2 linked regions of the Marinobacterium aestuarii genome follow. The protein of the gene in region 2 interacts with the protein of the main gene of each other region in a pairwise test. Links are inferred from orthologs where the notes say so. Each region holds a gene or a part of one and is shown on either strand. Other genes may lie near its edges. The genes, in order: hflC and ftsH.

Region 1 (5,616 bases), 1.1 Mb from region 2 along the record:
CGCCAGATCTTCCAGGCATTTCAAATCAGCGCTGAATCCTGTTGCCGGGCGTGCCCGGCCAAAATCCCTTCCAATCTCGTCATAGCGGCCACCCTTGGCAATCGCCTGACCAAAGCCCGCCGCATAGGCGGCAAACACAATACCGGTATGGTAGTTGTAGCCACGCAGCTCGCCCAGATCAAAGTACAAACGCACCTGCGGATACCGCAGACTCACCTGACGCGCGATCTCTTCCAGATAAGTCACCGCATCCAGCACCGCAGCCTGCCCATCGCCAAACAGCTCGCGAGCACGCAGCAGCACCTCGGCACCACCATGCAAACGTGGCAATTCGGTCAGCAACGCCAGCGTAGGCGCATCGAGATCCAGTTCAGCCAGCAAGGCTTCAATTTCCGGCAATGCCTTCAACTGCAGCTTTTCAAGATACAGGCTTTCCTGCGCCGCCGTCAGACCCGCAGCCGCCATCAGATTGCGCACAATCCCGACGTGCCCCAGATCCAGACTTAGCGGTGCCTCTATACCGGACGCCAGCAGCGTCTCGAGCATCAGGCTGATTACTTCAACATCACTGTCAATGCCGGCGTGACCATAAAGCTCCGCACCCACCTGCAACGGGTTGCGCGAGGCCAACATATTGGCCGGACGCGTCTGCAACACCGAACCGCAATAACACAGCCGGCTGGCACCTTCGGTACGCATGCGGTGCGCATCAATGCGCGCGACCTGGGGCGTAATGTCTGCCCGAATGCCGAGCAAGTGCCCACTGACCTGATCGGTCAGTTTGAAGGTAACCATATCCAGGTCTCGCCCCACACCTGTGAGCAGCGATTCCAGATGCTCCATCAGCGGCGGCATGACAAGCTCATAGCCCCAGCTGTCATAGAGATCGAGCAGACGACGGCGCAATGCCTCGATCTGGCGCGCCCGTGGCGGCAATATGTCTTTTACGCCATCCGGCAACAACCAGCGATCTGCCAATGCCATGCAGTACTCCAATACAATCCTGGTAATCTGATTCAGTTGATCCAATACAGCAACGCCACACCGGCCAGCATACTCAGCAGGCCAAATACACGCAGCGTTGCATCATTGATCAGTGACAGCTGCTGCACCATAAGGCGCCAGCGCTGCGGGTATAAAAAGGGCAGCACACCTTCCAGAACCAGCATCAAACAGAAGCCGATTAACAGCTCGCGCCATAACCCAGAAGACATAAAGCATCCCGTCCCAGGCAGCCCGCTGCCACAAAAAAACCGGGTCTTGGCCCGGTGTGCGGATTCTAGCACGGAACGAGTGCAAATTTGCACCCGTTCCGCTGCATTACAGCCTTATCAGGGTCGAATCAGGGCCCTGTTGGCTTGGACAGATACTTGAAGAAGTCGCTGTCAGGCTTGAGCAGGAGCACGTCACCACTCTCTCCACCGAATGATGCCCTGTAGGCCGTCAGACTGCGTGAGAAGGAGTAGAACTCCGGATCCCGATTAAAGGCATCGGCATAGACACGGGCAGCGGACGCATCACCCTCGCCTCGCGTCTCCTCGGCTTCGCGGTAAGCGTTTGCCTTGACGATAGTCACCTGACGGTCCGCATCAGCCCGAATACCCTCAGCCAGCTCCTTACCACGGGAGCGCAACTCACGCGCTTCACGCTCACGTTCGGTACGCATGCGCTGGTATACCGACTCCGAGACTTCGGCCGGCAGTTCGACACGCTTGACGCGCACATCGAGAACATTAATACCCAGCTCATTCTGCGCAATCTGACTGAGCTGCTGAATCACCTGATCCATCAGCTCTTCACGCTCACCGGACACTACCTGGTTCAGGGTACGGGCACCAAACTGGTTACGCAGTTCGTTTTCCACACGGGACAGCAAGACATCACCGGCACGGAACTCGTCACCCGAGGTCGCCGTGTAGTACTTGCCCACATCCTGAATACGCCATTTGACGAAGGCATCCACGATCAGACGCTTTTTCTCCAGCGTCAGGAAGGACTGCGGGCGGGCGTCCAGCGTCAGCAGGCGACCATCAAACTTGCGCACCACGTTGACGAAAGGCACCTTGAAATGCAGACCCGGGGTGACATCATCGTTGACGATTTCACCGAAGCGCAGCAGGACCGCACGTTCGGTTTCGCTGATGATATACACCGACTTGGATCCCACCATGAACACTAGCAACAGCAGGACCAGTACAAGCATTGATCTAGGCTTCATTACCGGCCCTCCCTACGCGTAACGGTACTCTGGCGTACACGCATTTCATCAGCCACCTTGTCTGTCAGCTCTCGAAGACTCTGATCATCCAGGCGTGCACCGCGGCTTGAGTCGCGACGCTCGTTGCTGTTCTGCATCAACTTGTCCAGCGGCAGATACATCATGTTATTACCACCCTCAACGTCGATCAGGACTTTCGGGTTGTTTTCCAGCACGGACTGCATCATGTCCAGATACAGACGCTCGCGCGTAACGTCCGGCGCCTTGCGATACTCGCCCAGCAGGGCGATGAATCGCTTGGCTTCACCATCCGCCCGGGCCAGCACTTCTTCACGGTAGGCATTGGCTTCTTCAAGCATGCGCTGCGCTTCACCGCGCGCTTCCGGCACTATGCCATTGGCGTAGGATTCAGCCTCATTTTTGACCCGCTGCTCGTCTTCCCGTGCCTTGATCACGTCATCGAAGGCATCCTGCACCTGACTCGGCGCCTGGGCATTCTTGACGTTGATCTTGGAGATGCTCAACCCCGTACCATAACTCTGCATGTAACCCTGCAGGCGGTCCAGTACCGCAAAGCCAAGGGCTTCACGACCTTCGGTCAGCAAGGAGTGCATTTCCGAGCTACCGACGACCTGGCGCAGCGCAGATTCGGACGCATTTGCCAGGCTGCCTTCAGGATCGCGCACGTTCAGCCGGTACGCCTTGGGATCAATGATCAGGTACTGCACGGTCACATCGATATCGACGATGTTTTCGTCTTCAGTCAGCATCAGGGCGCGATGATCGAGCGCACGCACCCGGGTCACATTGACCTTGGTGACTTCGTCAATCATCGGCGGGTTCCACTGCAGACCAGGGTTAACCGTGTCGTAGTACTTGCCCAGACGCAGCACTACGCCGCGCTCCTGCTGATCGACGGTATAGAAACCCATACCCGCCCAACCCAGCACAACCACAACCAGCAGCACCCACAGGAAGCCGGAGCCGGATGACGAAGAACCGCCACCGCCGCCACCGCCTGTGTTTACCTTGCCGAAGATGCTGTTCAGCTTGTCCTGCAGCTTGCGCAGCGCCTCGTCGAGATCAGGAGGCCCCTGATCCCCACCACCCTTAGGACCACCAGGTCCGCCGCGCTTGTCGCCATTCCAGGGATCATGGTTTTTACCGTCCCCATTCCCGCCGGGCTCATTCCAAGCCATAGTGCTCTCCGTTAGAAAACGCTTGATTCAACTCAAAAAATTGTAGATAGCCACAAGGGCTCACGCAAGCCTGAGTCAAGTTTCTCAAGACACAGCCTGCATCAGATACGATTCGGATGGAATCCCGAGTCGACTGAGCAGCCGCAACAAGTCTTTCTTCTGCAATCGGACTTCAACCTGCATCTGCCCGGAGGCATCAACACTTTCACGCAATACCGCATTGAGCGCATAAAGCTGCGCCCGTAGCTGACCGGCACTGGCGGGCAGGCTCAGCGTCTGATGGAAAATATCATCCGACAGCCGCTCACTCACCGCCTGATAGAGCAGTTCGCTGCCCTCACCCGTGACAGCAGACACCCAGACGCGCCAGGGCCGCCCTTCGTCGTCACGGTCGATGCGCGCTTCCTGCCCGTCCAGCATGTCGATCTTGTTGTAGACCTCCAGCACGGGCACTTCGCTGGCACCGATCTCCTGCAGCACATGCTTGACCTGTTCAATGTGCCCGCCACGCTCATCGTCGTAGCAGTCAATCACATGCAGCAACAGATCCGCCTCAGAGGTTTCCTGCAAGGTGGCACGAAACGCCTCGACCAGCTTGTGTGGCAGATGCCGGATAAATCCCACCGTATCCGCCAGGATTGCAGGCCCCACATCCGCCAGCTGAATTTTGCGCAGCGTCGGATCCAGAGTCGCAAACAGCTGATCGGCCACATAAACGCTGGACTCGGTCAGGCGGTTAAACAGCGTCGACTTGCCGGCGTTGGTATAGCCCACCAGTGATACAGTCGGCACCTCGGCGCGCTGTCGCGCACGGCGCCCCTGGTCACGCTGACGGCGTACTCGGTCAAGCCGCTTGACGATATTTTTCATCCGCGCGCGCAGCAAGCGGCGGTCGGTTTCAAGCTGAGTCTCACCCGGACCACGCAGACCTATGCCGCCTTTTTGACGCTCAAGGTGGGTCCAGCCACGCACCAGACGGGTCGACATATGATCGAGCTGCGCCAGCTCGACCTGCAGCTTGCCCTCGTGGGTACGGGCGCGCTGAGCAAAGATATCCAGTATCAGGCCGGTTCGATCCAGCACCCGACACTTGATCTGCTGCTCAAGGTTGCGCTCCTGGGACGGCGACAGAGAATGATTGAAGATGACGATCTCTGCTTCATGCAGCACCACCAATTCAATCAGCTCGGCCAGCTTGCCAGTGCCAATAAAGAATTTGGAACTCGGCTTGGCACGACTGCCGATGAGAAACTCCACCGGATCCGCGCCTGCCGAGAGTGCGAGCTCTTCAAGCTCCTGGGGACTCTCAGCCTTGCTCTCGTCACCGAAATCGATGTGCACGAGAATGGCCTTCTCTCCAGACTTGGGTCGTTCAAAAAACAATATGACCTCAGTCCGGCTGTTTCTCGTCGGCCTGCGGCAGTTTCACCGGACGGGCAGGAACGACTGTAGATATCGCATGCTTATAGACCATCTGGCTGACGGTATTTTTCAGCAGGATGACAAACTGATCGAAAGATTCGATCTGTCCCTGCAGCTTGATACCATTCACCAGGAAAATGGAAACCGGCACACGCTCCTTGCGCAGAACGTTTAGATAAGGGTCTTGTAAAGACTGCCCTTTTGACATTGCAAACTCCTTCCAGAAAATCGTTATAGTTTATTCGGGTCGGGACTTCGTAAAGATCCCCTCCAAAGCCCCGCCTTCCGACCGCCATCCACACTACTGCAATTGCGCGCCAGCCGAACATTATATAATGGCTGACTCCACTAATTTCAAGGCTTTAGATACCAACTGCCGATCATTCGTCTGCAGCCAGTGCAAATCATTCCAGCTGCGCAGCCAGGTAACCTGGCGTTTTGCCAGCTGCCGGGTGGCTACGATACCCTTGAATACCATGGTTTCATAGTCCCAGCGCCCGGCCAGATATTCCCATACCTGGCGATAACCGACACAACGCACCGACGGGTGCGACAGCTCAAGATCGCCCCGCGACCAGAGCACGCGTTCGACTTCATCCACCAGCCCAAGTTCCAGCATAAGCCGAAAACGCTGCTCAATGCGCTGGTGCAGTTCCGCCCGTTCCGGCGGCATCACGGCAAAGGAATGCACCTGATAGGGCAAAACGGTCTCTTCCTGCTCGCGCCAATGTTCACTCATGGACCTGCCGCTCAACTCAAACACTTCCAGTGCCCGCT
Region 2 (7,181 bases):
GAAAGAGGCGCAAATATTAACTGAGGCGACCTTAAGATACAAGCGCTTGCAATGCTTTTTCAACATCATCGGCGAGCTCTCGGCACAGCTCTGCCACAAGCTGCCCATCCTCACCCTCGATCATGACCCGCACGACAGGTTCCGTGCCCGACGGGCGCAGCAGCACGCGTCCGGAATTACCCAGCCGCGCCTCAGTCCGGGCCACTGCCTGGTCAATCTCGGCAACCCCGCTGATATCCACCTTTTTGGCGATCCGCACATTGATCATTTCCTGCGGCAGCTTGCTCATGCCGGCTTTCAGCTGTGCCAGGGTATCGCCGCTTTCCACCATGGCCTTGAGCACCTGCAGCCCGGCAACAATGCCATCACCGGTGCTGGTCAGATGGCGGCATATCACATGACCTGAATTCTCGGCCCCCAGGAACCAGTCCCTGCGACCCAGTTCTTCCAGCACATAGCGGTCCCCAACCTGGGTCCGCACAAAGGGAATATCATTGCGCTGCAGTGCCAGCTCAAGCCCGTAATTACTCATGAGGGTGCCTACAACACCGCCGGTCAGTCGCCCCTGCAGCTGCATCTGGCGCGCGATAATAAACAGGATTTCATCACCATCCACCACGTTACCGGCGGCATCCACCATAATGATCCGGTCGCCATCACCGTCCAGTGCTATGCCTATATCCGCCTTTTCCGCCAGCACGCGCTGCTGCAAGGCGGCCGGATCGGTAGCGCCACACTCAGCATTGATATTGATACCATCGGGGGATGTCGCCATGCGAATCACCCGCGCACCGAGCTCCTCGAACACCTGGGGGGCGACGTGATAGGTGGCGCCATTGGCACAGTCGAGCACAATACGCAGACCTTTCAGACTCAGGGCCCCGCTGACCGTGCCCTTGCAGAATTCGATGTAGCGCCCGGCAGCATCGTCGATACGACGGGCCTTGCCCAGCTCATGGGACTCCACCGTGGACATGGCAATATCCATCTGAGCCTCGATTGCCTGCTCAACCTCATCCGGCAGCTTGGTGCCCGATGCCGAGAAAAACTTGATGCCATTATCGTAAAACGGATTATGCGAGGCGCTGATCACAATGCCCGCATCGGCACGAAAGGTCTTGGTCAGGTAGGCAATGGCCGGGGTCGGCATCGGACCGGTCAGCAACACATCCACACCGGCGGCGGACAACCCCGCTTCCAGCGCCGATTCAAACATGTAGCCCGAGATGCGGGTGTCCTTGCCGATCAGGATACGGCTTTGCCCGGAACGCGCAAACACCTTGCCCGCTGCCCAGCCCAGCTTGAGCACAAAGTCCGGTGTAATCGGGTGCTGCCCCACCTTGCCGCGTATGCCGTCCGTGCCAAAATAACGTTTCGTCACGCCTGTTCTCCCTTTGATTCCATCATCACAGCCTCGGTCATGCGCACCGCATCCACCGTTGCCGCCACATCATGTACACGGATAATTTTCGCACCTTTTTGCACCGCAATCACCGCCGTTGCCAGCCCGCCCGCCAGGCGCTGATCCACCGGACGGTCCAGCGCCTGGCCAATCATGCTCTTGCGCGAGGTGCCAACCAGCAGCGGCAACTCAAGCTGTTGCAGGCGCTGCATTTGGTTCAGCAGGCGCAGGTTGTGCTCCAGTGTCTTGCCAAAGCCAAAGCCCGGATCCAGCAACAGACGATCACGACTGATTCCCGCCAGTTCGCAGGCCAGCACGCGCTGGCGCAGAAAGTCGCCAACCTCGGCAATGATATCCTCATAGTGTGGCGCCAGCTGCATGTCCGCCGGCGTATTGCCCTGCATGTGCATCAGACAAACCGGCAGCCCGGTTGCTGCTGCAGCCGCCAGAGCACCATCACGGCCGAGCGCACGGACATCATTGAGCATGCCCGCGCCCAGCTTTGCAGCTTCGATGAATACCTGTGCCGTGCTGGAATCAATCGAGACAATAACATCCAGCTCGCGCTGAATCAGCTCCAGTGCCGGCAGCACTCGGTCGAGCTCCTGCTGCATACTGACAGGCACAGCGCCTGGGCGGGTTGACTCACCGCCAAGATCGAGGATAGTCGCGCCCTCTTGCACCATCCGGGCTGCGCGCCCGAGTATTTTCTCGCAGGCGGGCTGCCCGGCCTGATACAGGGTGTTACCGTCCGAGAAAGAATCGGGGGTTACATTCAGGATACCCATGACCTGCACCCGGGACAGATCCAGCTCCCGTGCGCCACATTTCAGTTTGGTGTTACTCAATACCATTGCCTCCAAAACAAAAAGGCCAGCCCTGCCGGGCCAGCCTTTTTCGATACTAATCAGTGCCGGTTAGATCAGTGCAACTTGGGATCCGTTGACTCCGGCATATCCGGATCTTCCGCCGGAGGGGTCTCTTCCTTCCCGGCATCGACGTTCGACTGCTCATCCTTGTCGCCTGACTGCGCCTCGGCCGCAGGTGCAGACTTCTCATCGGCATCGGCAGCTTCAGTCGCCTGAGCGCTGCTGTCGGTGTCGACCCAGTCATCCGGCGGTGTCACTGGCTGGCGAGCCATCAGTTCATCCAGCTGGCCTGAATCGATGGTTTCGTACTTGATCAGTGCATGCGCCATGGCTTCGAGAATATCGCGATTCTGTTCCAGCAGCTGGTGCGCCTCAACATAACAGTCATCAATGATGCTGCGCACCACCGAGTCGATTTTACGCTGGGTTTCTTCAGACGTCTGCTTGGCAGGTGCGCCATAACCACGGGTGAACGGGTCGCCGTCTTCATCGTCATACAACAGCGGCCCCAGCTCTTCGCTCAGGCCCCATTTGGTGACCATGCTGCGCGCCAGACTGGTGGCACGCTGAATGTCATTGGAAGCACCGGTGGTAACGCCATCCTTGCCCAGGGTCATCTCTTCCGCAATACGGCCGCCATAGAGCGAACAGATATTGGAAATGAGCGTGCGACGGCTATGGCTGTAACGATCTTCCTCCGGCAGGAACATGGTCACACCCAGTGCCCGGCCGCGGGGAATAATGGACACCTTGTACACCGGATCGTGCTCGGGCATCAGGCGCCCGACAATAGCGTGGCCGGCTTCATGGTAGGCGGTATTCAGGCGTTCCTTGTAGGACATGACCATGGACTTGCGCTCGGCGCCCATCATGATCTTGTCCTTGGCTTTTTCGAACTGCAGCATGCCAACGGTGCGACGGCTGTCACGGGCAGCAAAGAGCGCCGCCTCGTTCACCAGGTTGGCCAGATCAGCACCGGAAAAGCCGGGCGTGCCACGGGCAATCAGTGCAGGCTTGACGTCGTCTGCCAGCGGTACCTTGCGCATGTGCACTTTGAGAATCTGCTCGCGACCACGGATATCCGGCAGGCCGACATGTACCTGGCGGTCGAAACGGCCGGGACGCAGCAGTGCAGGGTCAAGCACGTCAGGCCTGTTGGTGGCGGCGATGACGATGACACCCTCAGTACCTTCGAAGCCGTCCATCTCAACCAGCAGCTGGTTCAGTGTCTGCTCGCGCTCGTCATTGCCGCCGCCCATGCCAACACCACGGTGACGGCCAACAGCATCGATTTCATCGATAAAGATAATGCAGGGCGCATTCTTTTTCGCCTGCTCGAACATGTCACGGACACGGGACGCACCCACACCGACAAACATCTCGACGAAGTCCGAACCTGAAATACTGTAGAAAGGCACCTTCGCCTCGCCGGCGATCGCCTTGGCCAGCAGTGTCTTACCGGTACCCGGGTTACCAGACATCAGTACACCGCGCGGAATATGGCCACCGAGCCGCTGGAACCTGCCGGGATCGCGCAGGTAATCGACCAGTTCCTTGACGTCTTCCTTGGCCTCTTCCACACCGGCCACATCGTCAAAGGTGGTCTTGATCTGGTCTTCGCTCATCATGCGGGCTTTCGACTTGCCAAAGGACATAGGCCCCTTGCCACCGCCACCGCCCTGCATCTGGCGCATAAAGAACATGAAAACAGCAATGATCACCAGTATCGGGAATGACGCCACCAGTAGCTGGGTCCAGATGCTCTGCTGCTCAGGCTGCTTGCCTTCAATGATGACCTTGTGCAGCAGCAGGTCGTCAACCAGCTTGGGATCCTGCAGTGCAGGACGAATAGTCTCGAACCGCTCCCCATTCTGCCGCTGCCCCTGGATGGTATAACCATCGATGACAACCTTGGACACGCGGTCAGCCTGGACTTCTGCCACGAAGTCGGAATATGTAAGTCTGCGGGAATCTCCCTCGGCATTGAAGTTATTGAAAACGGTCAGCAGGACCGCAGCAATAACCAGCCAGAGGACCAGATTCTTTGCCATATCGTTCAAAGGACTACCCTCAATTGACGCTCAAGCACGAAAATTCGCGCTTCAAAAGTACACCAGTTTAACTGGCCTGACTACTTCACTCACCACCCTGTGCCATGACAGCCAGGCCGGCGCGGTACTACGGACTGTTTAGCCCTTGAAGCCTGTGCCGAGCAGGTAGACCTCACGGGAGCGCGCGCGCGATGCATCGGGCTTGCGGGTCACTACCTTGGTAAAGCTCTGCCGCACATCCGCGAGATAGGCATCGAACCCCTCTCCCTGAAACACTTTGACCAGAAAAGAGCCGCCTGGTTTAAGCACCTGACGCACCATATCCAGCGCCAGTTCAACCAGATACATTGCTGCAGGCTGGTCTATTCCGGACATACCACTCATATTGGGGGCCATATCGGAAATTACAAGGTCTGCCGGCGCATCCCCCAGCGCTGCCAGAATTTGCGCCAGCACGGCCTCGTCGGTGAAATCGCCCTGTACAAACTCGACACCGGCCAGCGAGTCCATCGACAGTATGTCCGACGCCACAACGCGACCATTGTCCCCCACCAGTTCGCTGGCCACCTGGGACCAGCCACCGGGCGCTGCGCCCAGGTCGACCACTGTCATGCCCGGGCGCAGTAACCGATCCTTGTCGTTCAGTTCCTTCAGCTTGTAGCTGGCGCGGGAGCGCATACCGTCGGATTTCGACTGTTTGACGTAGCGGTCATCAAAATGTTCCTTTAACCACTGACCACTGCTTTTAGATCTTGCCACTTGTAATTCCAGACCGATCAATGGTTGCAACGCTACTCAGCGATGGGCAACTCAGGTAAAATGATTGATTGTTTTCATCGTGGCCCGTTTTAACACGCAAGCCCGACCCACACAATCACGAGGCAACGTATTCTAGTATGAGCCTGACGCCCGAGCAAAAGAAGCAGCTGCGCACCATCGGCCACAAACTGAACCCGATCGTGACCGTTGCCGGTAAGGGACTGACCGAAAACCTGCAGCTGGAAGTCGACCGTGCCCTGGACGACCACGAACTGATCAAGGTGAAGTTTGCGGTTGGCGAGCGCGAAATCAAGAAACAGCTTATCCAGGAGCTCTGCACCATTGTGGAGTGCACACTGGTACAGGAGATCGGCAACATCGCCCTGATCTACCGCAAGGCGCTGGAACCCAACCCCAAGCTGTCTAACCTGCTGCGCTAAGCCTTCGCAGCACATAAAAAAAACCGCCAGCAGGCGGTTTTTTTATGCCACAGCACAATCAGATGTGCTTCACCTCGACGATTTCGTACTCGATCTCACCGCCCGGGGTCGCCACACAGGCGATATCGCCTTCTTCCTTGCCAATCAGGGCGCGCGCGATCGGTGAATTCACCGAAATCTTGCTCAGCTTGATATCGGCCTCGTCGTCACCAACGATCTGATAACGAACCTCATCACCGCTGTCGACGTTGGCAATCAGTACAGTCGCGCCGAAGAACACCTTGCCACTGTGGGGGATCGTAGTGACATCGATCACCTGGCACTGGGACAGCTTGGACTCAAGTTCCTGAATCCGGCCTTCGATGAAGCCCTGCTGTTCCCGCGCCGCGTGGTACTCGGCATTTTCCTTCAAATCACCGTGCGCACGCGCAGTGGCGATGTCCGCGATAACACGCGGACGATCTTTGGACTTCAGACGATCCAGCTCTGCACGCAGAGCCAGTTCGCCGCCGACAGTCATGGGAACTCGTTTCATTTCGCAATACCTGCATGCAAGTCCTGAAGGCTGCGCACCACCTTCTCTTCACCGTATTCCATCGCCATGGTCATGGCTTCTGCGCCTGCCAAAGTCGTGGTGTACGGCACCTTGTGCTGCAATGCGCTGCGACGAATTTCAGACGAGTCTGCAATCGCCTTGCGACCTTCAGTGGTGTTGATCACATAAACGATTTCATCGTTCTTGATCATGTCGACGATATTCGGCCGACCTTCCATGACCTTGTTCACCGCCGTCGCCGGCAGGTTATGCTCGGCCAGCAGCTTGACGGTGCCGCCCGTGCCCACCAGGGAGAAGCCCAGGTCCAGCAGAGACTTGGCCACCTTGACCACGCCCGCCTTGTCGACATCGCGTACCGATATGAAGGCCTTGCCTTTCTTCGGCATTTTTTCGCCGGCACCAATCTGGGCTTTCATGAAGGCTTCGCCGAAGGTTTCGCCAACACCCATGACTTCACCGGTCGACTTCATTTCCGGGCCCAGAATCGGATCCACGCTCGGGAACTTGTTGAACGGGAATACCGCTTCCTTGACGTAGAAGTTGGTCGGCACAATCTCTTCGGTAAAGCCCAGCTCCTGCAGGGTTTTGCCGGTCATCACCAGGGCCGCAATCTTGGCCAGCGACACGCCGATGCACTTGGAGACGAAAGGCACGGTACGGGATGCACGCGGGTTGACTTCGATAACGTAGATTTCGCCATCCTGGTAAGCCAGCTGTACGTTCATCAGGCCGACAACACCCAGTTCCAGTGCCATCTTCTTGACCTGTTCGCGCATCTCGTCCTGCACATCGGCCGCCAGGCTGTAAGGCGGCAGCGAGCAGGCGGAGTCGCCGGAGTGTACGCCGGCCTGTTCAATGTGCTGCATGATGGCGCCGATCACGACGGTCTTGCCATCGCAGATGGCATCGATATCGACTTCAACAGCAGCATTCAGGAAGTGATCCAGCAGCACAGGCGCGTCGTTGGAAACCTTGACCGCGTTGGTCATGTAGCGACGCAGTTCGCTTTCCTTGTAAACAATCTCCATCGCCCGGCCACCGAGGACGTAGGACGGACGCACGACCAGCGGGTAACCTATCTTGGCCGCTTCGATCACGGCCGCT

Evidence for each region.
Region 1: the proteins of ftsH (region 2) and hflC interact in binary tests that used the Escherichia coli proteins (3 or more experiments, as listed by UniProt). The link is inferred for Marinobacterium aestuarii from one-to-one orthologs.

What each region holds. Positions count from the first base shown.
Region 1 is NZ_CP015839.1:4,012,979-4,018,594, forward strand. The notes cover bases 281-3,280. They hold hflC (protease modulator HflC), read right to left. Parts: upstream 2,219-3,280; coding sequence 1,343-2,218; downstream 281-1,342. Other genes in these bases: A8C75_RS17470 (ATP phosphoribosyltransferase regulatory subunit), read right to left, coding at 281-984; A8C75_RS17475 (DUF2065 domain-containing protein), read right to left, coding at 1,017-1,214; hflK (FtsH protease activity modulator HflK), read right to left, coding at 2,218-3,280. In the rest of the region: more of A8C75_RS17470, read right to left, coding at 1-280; more of hflK, read right to left, coding at 3,281-3,417; ribosome rescue GTPase HflX, read right to left, coding at 3,502-4,800; RNA chaperone Hfq, read right to left, coding at 4,808-5,047; tRNA (adenosine(37)-N6)-dimethylallyltransferase MiaA, read right to left, coding at 5,168-5,616.
Region 2 is NZ_CP015839.1:5,068,290-5,075,470, forward strand. The notes cover bases 1,824-4,722. They hold ftsH (ATP-dependent zinc metalloprotease FtsH), read right to left. Parts: upstream 4,323-4,722; coding sequence 2,325-4,322; downstream 1,824-2,324. Other genes in these bases: folP (dihydropteroate synthase), read right to left, coding at 1,824-2,256; rlmE (23S rRNA (uridine(2552)-2'-O)-methyltransferase RlmE), read right to left, coding at 4,461-4,722. Outside these bases: glmM (phosphoglucosamine mutase), read right to left, coding at 32-1,381; more of folP, read right to left, coding at 1,378-1,823; more of rlmE, read right to left, coding at 4,723-5,081; A8C75_RS22310 (YhbY family RNA-binding protein), read left to right, coding at 5,219-5,521; transcription elongation factor GreA, read right to left, coding at 5,580-6,056; carB (carbamoyl-phosphate synthase large subunit), read right to left, coding at 6,053-7,181. UniProt on the Escherichia coli protein: Acts as a processive, ATP-dependent zinc metallopeptidase for both cytoplasmic and membrane proteins. Plays a role in the quality control of integral membrane proteins.